2 regions of the Cytobacillus sp. BC1816 genome follow, and region 1 is predicted to be linked to the other one. Evidence: predicted binding sites of a transcription regulator. Region 1 holds the regulator's gene; the other holds the start of a gene.
What was found. The regulator LexA, encoded in region 1, represses DNA repair genes until DNA is damaged. The targets are predictions, from matches to a motif close to CGAACATATGTTCG.
Positions count from the first base shown of each region.

Region 1 (4,432 bases):
GGCGTCGATTGATAAAGTACGAATGGAACTGATGGATAGTTCATCTGTGTGATTAAACATTCAATACATCCTTTCGAGTAGTAATTCTTTACTCTTTTAATATTATCGGGTGTCCCTTTTTTTCACAACCAATAGGGTCAGGAAAAGGACAAAAAAGCCGGTTTGTTACTATATTGACACAAAAAGACCCGGCGTATGTAAAAAAAGCGGAGATAGCCGGTAATAGGAGTCATCTCCGCTTTCTATTAAAAGAAGGAATACAGCATTGTGTATCCCTTTCAATTATAATATTAGTGAAGGCGGTTTTTATTTTGGAATTCTTTCAGTTTTTTCGGAGTTACGTCATTTCCTTTCGGATCAACGATTGTAACACCTTTAAGCGTGTTCAGCATGCCAGAGCGGAAAGTCTCCAAATACTCTTTGCGGAGAGAAGTCTGTTCTTTTGCTTCTGCTTCTGTTAAACCTGATTCCTTTGCCTTCTTTGCCAGTTCATTAATTCGGGCAAGTTTTTGTTTTGGCAGCATATATTAAAGCTCCTTTATATCAAAAGTTTACCTTTGGATATTCTGATAGAAGTTTTTATTATACAATAGCTTCAGATATGGAACAATACTGAAACTCAACTGCCATCATACTAAAAAAGAACACTTTTGACAAGAAAAGTGCTCTATTCAGCAAGTGATTCCATATGCTCTTTATACCTTCTATGGACTGTTGCTTTAGAGATATTGTACCCAAAGCCCCTGAGAGTTGCAGCAATCTCTGCAAATGTTAACTCGTTTTTCCTTAGCCGGACAATTTCCTCTATCGGCACCTCTATTCTTTCCCTGCCGCCATTTGCTCCCTGATTGCTTAAGTTCTTCTCGGGGCGGTATCCTTTATCAACAGCCCGCTGCATGCCGCGTTTAATTTTGATGTTATGAAGCTTTCTCTGATATTCTTCTACCATCCCAACAATGTTCAGCACCATCGAATCTGATTCCGAAAGCTCGAGCTGGCCGTTATTCGAAATGCTGTACAGCTGGACTTCTTCCTTTAGGATGCAATGGAGTATCGCAATCTTTGCATTGCCCCGCCCCAGCCTGGTTTCATCCTGAATGAGGACAACCTTGATATCCTTTTCTTTAATTAAGTCTAAAAGCTCCAATATACCGTCCCTTTCAAGGTCATATCCGCTGGCCTGCTCGCGTATCACCTTGACTACTTCAAAATCATGCTTTTTCGCCAGATTTACCAGCTCTTCTTCCTGCCTTGAAAGGGACGTTTCCTGAGTTTCCTTTGTTGTACTAACCCTGCAGTAAATAATTGCTTTCATAGCTTCTCCTTATTCGTAAAGGTCTGAACTGGCAAGCTCTTTATAAGGCTCGTCATCCAATGCTTTTACTGGAATAACAATTTCATCGCCCGGAAAAATCCTTCCTGCCGCTATCTCATTATTTTGTTCGACCCAATTAATAAATTGATCTGTAGACAGCGAATGTTCTGCCGAAAAACTCTCAGCAATTTCCCATAAAGAGTCACCTTCTGCAACAGTGACTTTCACAAACTTTTCCGTATCAGGTGTTTCTATTTGCACGAGCATAATAAACGATGCTGCCAGGCTTAAAACGAAGAGAATAATAGCATAAGAATATGATTTCCACAATTTTTTCAGCATGATATACCACCTCTAAAAGAATGTATGTTCGTATTTGTTATTTTTATTATAGACCGAACATTTGTTTTGTGTCAATAAAAATTCGAACTTATGTTTGTATCATATGGTAATTGATGCTATAATTGAGACAACAAAAACATACGAGGTGCGTAAAGATGGTGAAATTATCAAAAAGGCAGCAAGATATATTAGAGTTTATTAAAGAAGAAGTTAAATTGAGAGGCTATCCTCCTTCTGTAAGGGAAATCGGGGAAGCAGTCGGCCTGGCTTCAAGCTCAACAGTTCACGGCCATCTCGCCCGTCTTGAAAGCAAAGGGCTGATCCGCAGGGACCCTACCAAACCGCGCGCAATTGAAATTTTAGATCTGGACGAGTCTTCGCACATCCCTAAAATCAGTGCTGTCAATGTTCCGATCGTCGGTAAAGTAACTGCAGGGCAGCCGATAACGGCCATTGAAAATGTTGAAGAATACTTCCCTCTTCCAGAAAGAATGGCACCAGCTGATGAGCATGTATTCATGCTTGAAATCATGGGAGAAAGTATGATTGAAGCCGGAATCCTTGATGGCGACTATGTCATCGTCAAACAGCAGAGCACTGCCAATAATGGAGATATCGTGGTTGCCATGACAGAGGAAGATGAAGCAACTGTCAAAAGATTCTTTAAAGAAAAAGACTATATCCGGCTTCAGCCGGAAAACTCTACAATGGAACCTATCATCCTTCGAAATGTTTCTATCCTCGGCAAAGTTATAGGTGTATACCGCCATATGCATTAATAGAATGATAAAAAGCAAGCAGCCACTGCCTGCTTTTTATTTTTTCCAATTTTAAGAAGGTTATCAGTTCCTATTACCTGATGCTATTAGCGAAATCATACGAAAGTAACTGATACCTTTTCTTGTGGTCCTAAGTTACAGTCATGTATGACTATTTTATTATTCAGAAAATTCGGTATTTTTATGCATATTAATTTATAGCCACTTTCTATATAATGGTAATACACCGAGAATCAACCTAAGGTCGCTTGTCCAAAATCTCGACTTTAGGAGTGTGAAGAAAAAATGTTTTTGAACATTACCTTCGCTTTGTTGATTGGTGGGCTGGTCGGTGTCGTTGGACATATTCGGAAAGAAGGCAAAATGGTCAAACCCAGAAGGACAAAAAAATTCATCTATCTGGGGGTCTTAGAAGAAGTTATCATGGGGGCTTTAGCGGCTGTTTTTTTGGTCGTATCTTCAGATCCTGACTCTGCCTTAAAGGTAGTGCTCCTTGCGGTAATTGCAGGATTTGGAGGAGACGCACTGCTGACATGTCTCGATTTCCTAAAGATCAGGCATAAAGAATAGAGAGATGCAGAGAAATACAAATTAGTAAAACCTCGTTCACTTAGAAACGGGGTTTTTGTATTTGATTTATATAAAAACCCCCTGCTCCCAGCAAACAGGGGTTTTCGGATTTCGGATTTTCTTAGTAAGTGCACATATTTTGTCCGTGCTCCCAGGGATGTACCTCCGTACGAAACAATAATACAAAAGGTTTCCGGTAAAAATCCCGGATTTTTTACTCTTTTACTATTTTTTCAAAACTGCTCCTTCTGCTAAACCAATGGGCAATTAAGTATAGTAAAACTAAGATAAAAAAGGAATAAGTATAGGCCCAGTCGATTTTTTTATATAAGTGCAGAATTGACATGATAGGCATTCCCACAAAAGCACCAAACCCACCGAACAATACAGCCTTCACTATTGGATTAATATTTGGTTTGAATTGAATTAAAAACATTATAGCTACTGGAACAATTCCATATCGAAATGAGTAGCTGATCGTTGGTATTGGAATGACCTTTACCGGATAGGCCCATTTACCAAAATCAACACCTAATCCATCGATGGTTGTAGAGATTATCATCGTTATAAAAGCCGCAAATAACAAACGGGCAGAACTCTCTTTTTTCCGAAAAAATGCCCACAAAATCCAAGGAACAAGTAACATCGCTAAGGCTGCCCACCAGCTTAAAGTAAATAAGAAAGTGTTTAAATTAACATCGGCAATCAATTTATTTGCATTGGTAATGATCTTATTAGTCTTATCAAGTTGATTTAATCCTTCTTGGAATGTCATGATTCACCCGCCTTTTACATTCCTTGCCTCGCGTCTAATGCTTAATATTTCAAATTAATTATCTTTTATTCTTATCCGCCCCCTTTACCTCCTAATAAACTGATTCAGCTTGTATTTTTTAGAAGTACCTGCATCAACCTCTAGCCCTATTCAAATATAATCTCCAAGACTATCCCTCTTAACATTTTTGGATATACAATTTACATATAACACTTTTGTAAAGGGTGAGTCGTCTGAACATTTCAAAGAAGCTCGGTATTTTAAGTTGGTTTGCTACTTGTTTGTATTTTAAATGAACCATCCTTCATATTGACTGCTACAGTTCCGTACAGTTTTTTCAATCATGCAATGAGCGACCTTGGCGTTACTTCTTGCGGGCAATACACCTATTCAATTGCACCTCATGAGATTTGTTCTCCTTACCATTTTTGGATGAATGTATTGTTTATTAGTAACGGATTAACCTTTTAATTTGTTTTTTTGTATCTTTCACAAAACCTTGAGAAGACAAGATTAAACGGGTTAGCTACAATTTTTATTCTTATCCTAGCTTTAGGTAATATTGTGTCCGGCTTTATGCCAGCTGATATAAATTTATATCAACTTGGCATGATTACTGTCTTGCCCGGTCTTTATATATTTGCAAAATCT
Region 1 is NZ_CP195611.1:1,975,155-1,979,586, reverse strand. It holds gene tkt (transketolase) at 1-60, opposite strand, end outside; gene ACR42H_RS10340 (DUF896 domain-containing protein) at 291-524, opposite strand; gene ACR42H_RS10335 (YneB family resolvase-like protein) at 668-1,315, opposite strand; gene yneA (cell division suppressor protein YneA) at 1,325-1,657, opposite strand; gene lexA (transcriptional repressor LexA) at 1,813-2,436, shown strand; gene ACR42H_RS10320 (DUF4257 domain-containing protein) at 2,722-3,006, shown strand; gene ACR42H_RS10315 (CBO0543 family protein) at 3,221-3,781, opposite strand; partial or broken gene ACR42H_RS10310 (DUF998 domain-containing protein) at 4,015-4,432, shown strand, end outside.

Region 2 (4,432 bases), 890 kb from region 1:
ATCAGTAACCCAAAAGGAGGTGGCCAAGAATGGAAGTAGAAGTTTTATGTAATGTAGAGAATTGCAAGTATTGGGCTGAAGGTGATAAATGTGTAGCCGACTCTATTTATGTGATTGGCCAGAATGGCCGGGAAGCTGATGGTGTTGAGGAAACAGCCTGTAAAACGTTTGAGCATAGTGAATAAGAGTGAGAGGGCCTGACTGCTGGCGTATTTAAAGAACCCGGCGTCAGGTTTTTTTTACATACAAAAGAGAAGATTATTAAGCCCGCTAAGTTTCTCCGGAAAGGGTATAATAAATGAAAATGACAATAAATCCATGCAGACAGGAAGGAGATAGAATGACGACTAGTAATGAAACCGGATGGAATTTTGATAATAGCTATGCACGGCTTTCTCAGACATTCTTTTCAAAAGTAAAGCCAAACCCTGTACCATCCCCTGAAATGGTGATCCTTAACGAGCCGCTGGCGAAATCTTTAGGATTAAATATTGATGCATTGACAAGTGAAACAGGCATTGAGGTACTTTCAGGCTGTAAAGTTCCAAAAGAAGCTGAACCACTTGCTCAGGCTTATGCAGGGCATCAGTTTGGACACTTTAATATGCTTGGAGATGGCCGGGCGATGCTGATCGGCGAGCAGATAACCCCTGAGGATAAACGGGTTGACATTCAGCTGAAGGGCTCCGGCAGAACTCCGTTTTCACGCGGTGGAGATGGGCGGGCGGCTCTAGGCCCGATGCTCCGGGAATTTATCATCAGTGAAGCCATGTATGCTCTGGGAATTCCGACTACCCGCAGTCTGGCAGTTGTAACAACAGGTGAAGCGATTATCCGCGAAACCGAGCTTCCAGGTGCTATCCTGACAAGAGTGGCTGATAGCCATATACGGGTGGGCACTTTTCAATTTGCGGCAAACTGGAGGCCAGTTGAAGAGCTTAAATCCCTGGCAGATTACACGATTCAGCGCCACTATCCAGAAACCAGAGATGATGAAAATCCTTACCTGGGACTCTTGCAGAACGTGATCCAGCGCCAGGCTGCACTCATTGCAAAATGGCAGCTGACAGGTTTTATCCATGGAGTCATGAACACCGACAACATGGCCATTAGCGGAGAAACTATTGATTATGGTCCGTGCGCTTTTATGGATAAGTATGACTTGGCAACCGTATTCAGTTCCATTGACAGAGAAGGCCGCTATGCTTATGGAAATCAGCCTTATATAGGCGGATGGAATCTGGCAAGGTTTGCTGAAACCCTCTTGCCCCTGCTGCATGAAAATGAGGAAGAGGCTGTAAATTTAGCCCAGGATGCAATTTCCGAATACAATAAAATATATCAAAATCATTGGCTTGAAGGAATGCGGGCAAAGCTCGGATTTTTTAATGAAGAAGAACAAGATGAAGCCCTATTTACCAGCCTTCTAAAGATGATGCAGAAGTCAGGAGCAGATTATACAAACACCTTCCGTTCATTAACTTTAGGCAAGCTTGAGGAAACTTCAATATTTGATGATCAAGAATTTGCAAACTGGCATGGACAATGGCAGGAAAGGCTGGGCAGGCAGAAGGAATCGAAAGAAGCTGTGAATGAATTAATGAGGAAGAGTAACCCTTCCGTCATCCCCAGAAATCACAGAGTTGAGGAAGCTCTGAGTGCAGCTGTTAACAAAGGGGATTACAGCGTGATGAAAAAGCTTCTTGCAGCACTGAAGGATCCTTATGCCTATACAATAGAACAGGAAGAATACTGCAAGCTGCCAGGGCCATCCGGCATGCCTTATCGAACGTTTTGCGGAACATAATAGGAAGAAATGACCAATAAATAGGCAAAGCCTGGCCCCAGTATCGGGTCAGGCATTTTTTTTAGCAAGAATTTTCCTTTTAGAAAAGAATTCTTTTCTATGATTAAAAAGGGGGGAATTTCCATATTGGACCAAATATGAGTGATCACGATCAAAATAAGGGATTTGAAAAGTGCGGTGAATTTTCACACTGAGGTTTTAGGCTTCAAAGTATAAAAACATTATGGAGATAAAATTGTCAGTCTCGTACATAATGATGTACAGGTTGTTCTGGAGCGCAGATGAAAAAATGGGCTCCAATGTATTGCCTGGGATACTTTCAAAGGATATCGAAAGTGATTTAGCAGAATAAGAGAAGCTGGTGTGAAAATGCTTTTTGAAAATCCTTTTTGAAAATCCTCAGCCATGTCCTCCAGGCCGTTACTTCATTATTGAGGATCCTTCTGGTAATCAGATTGTTGAGTTCCCTAATTTTTAAGGAAGAGTCATAATGGGCAGGAGAGGTTAGTGCTTATTGTTGACATCAGGAAATCACAGTGTTACTTTTGAACAAGAACATACATTCGATTTGGTGATTGCCTTGAATACACAAATTAAAGAAATTATTTCAAAAAGCATCTTAACACCTGCAAAAGGTGCGATAGACAACTTTACTCATTCATTGAACCCCTATGCGGGCTGTGCCTTTGGCTGCAAATATTGCTACGTAAGGGAGCTGCCTGTTTCCATTTTTCGTGAAGAGGAATGGGGTGCGTGGATTGATATAAAATCAAATGCGGCCGAGCTTTTGGAGAAAGAATTGGCTAAAGCTAAAAAAAGGGGAAAAGTTGCTATATTTATGTCCTCTTCCACTGACCCTTACCAGCCGATTGAATATACCTCAAAACTGACAAGAAGTTTATTGGAAGTTATGCTTGAAAATCAGCCTGACTTTTTACATGTACAAACCCGTTCGCCATTGGTGAAGCGGGATATCGATTTATTTCAGCAATTCGGAGATAGTATCAGAATTTCCATGACAATCGAGACAGACAAAGAAGAAGTCAGAAAGGCATTTGCACCAGCGGCTCCTCCCATTCCGGCAAGAATGGCTGCACTAAAAGACATAAAAGATGCAGGAATTGTAACTCAAGCAACATTAGCCCCATTACTGCCATGTTCAAGAGAATTTCCTTCAAAGCTTAAGTCTATTGCAAACCGAGTTACAATTGACGATTTTTGGATGGGAGATGGAAGCGGTGGACGAAGGACCGAGAGACTTGGAATCCGAAAGATTTTTGATGAGCTTGGTTTGGGGAAATGGTATAATCCATCTGCATATAAAGTGGTTCTTAAAATGCTGGACCGGGAGTTTCAAGATGCACCCATTCAATTAGGTGTATCCAAGGCTGGCTTCAGCCCTTATGGCAAATAGCTGACTATAAAATATATGAGGTATTTTTAATGGATCTGTTACGTTCACAATATGTAAGAGGTATTAGCCTTAAAAGAGAAGAAATTCCTTCCTTCAATCAGTATCCCTTCAGCCTTCCCAGCTTGAAAACCATGGATGAGGTGCCTTTCCACCCGAAAGTAACCTTTCTGATTGGAGAGAATGGAATGGGAAAGTCGACACTGCTGGAGGCAGTAGCGGTTGCACTAGGATTTAATGCAGAAGGCGGATCTTTCAATTTTAACTTTTCAACATTCGATTCGCATTCTGTGCTGGGAGATTATCTCAAGGTGATAAAAGGCATAGACAGGCCGTCTGATGGCTTTTTCCTAAGGGCAGAGAGTTTCTATAATGTCGCTTCCAATATTGAAGAAATGGATCGGGAAGGTGGCGCACCAAAAGTAATCGACTCCTTTGGAGGCCGTTCTTTACATGAGCAATCTCATGGAGAAGCGTTTTTCTCCACGTTTCTTCACCGGTTTCGCGGTAATGGGATCTACATCCTGGACGAGCCGGAGGCGGCACTTTCTCCTTTGCGGCAAATGTCAATGCTGACAAGAATTCATGATTTGGTCAGGGAACACTCACAATTTATTATCGCCACACACTCTCCGATCATTATGGCCTATCCGGATGCAGCAATATATGAATTCAGCGAGGAAGGCATTTCAGAAAAGAAGCTGGAGGAAACGAATCATTACCGCATCATGAAACAATTCTTTGACGATAAAAAAAGAATGCTTCACCATTTGCTGGATGAATAAGAAAAATGGAGGCCGCATGCCTCCATTTTTATCTATGTATCTTATTTACTTTCGTGGCTGAACATCCAGTTAATACCGAATTTATCGGTTAACTGGCCAAAGCTCTTACTCCAGAATGTCTCCTGCAGCTCCATGGTTACTGTGCCGCCATCCTGCAGATTGTTAAAATACTTTCTCAGGTTATCCAGGTTATTAATGACAACTGCGAGATTAATGTTATTTCCTACTGTAAATGGCATACCGGGAAAAGTATCTGAAAACATAACATTACTGCCGCAAATGTTAAGGCTTGAATGCATGACCAAATTCTTTGCTTCCTCCGGAAGAGGATATTCAGGACTTTGCGGAGCATCACCAAAAGTTGTAATCTCAGGCATTTCCAGTTCAAAGGCCTTTACATAAAATTCAATTGCTTCGCGTGTATTTCCC
Region 2 is NZ_CP195611.1:1,080,664-1,085,095, forward strand. It holds gene ACR42H_RS05735 (DUF1540 domain-containing protein) at 30-185, shown strand; gene ACR42H_RS05740 (protein adenylyltransferase SelO) at 341-1,807, shown strand; gene ACR42H_RS05745 (SPL family radical SAM protein) at 2,388-3,221, shown strand; gene ACR42H_RS05750 (AAA family ATPase) at 3,251-4,003, shown strand; gene ACR42H_RS05755 (VOC family protein) at 4,045-4,432, opposite strand, start outside.
Region 2: a site for LexA is predicted at 2,360-2,373, ahead of ACR42H_RS05745 (SPL family radical SAM protein). Genes of this name have one in related genera too.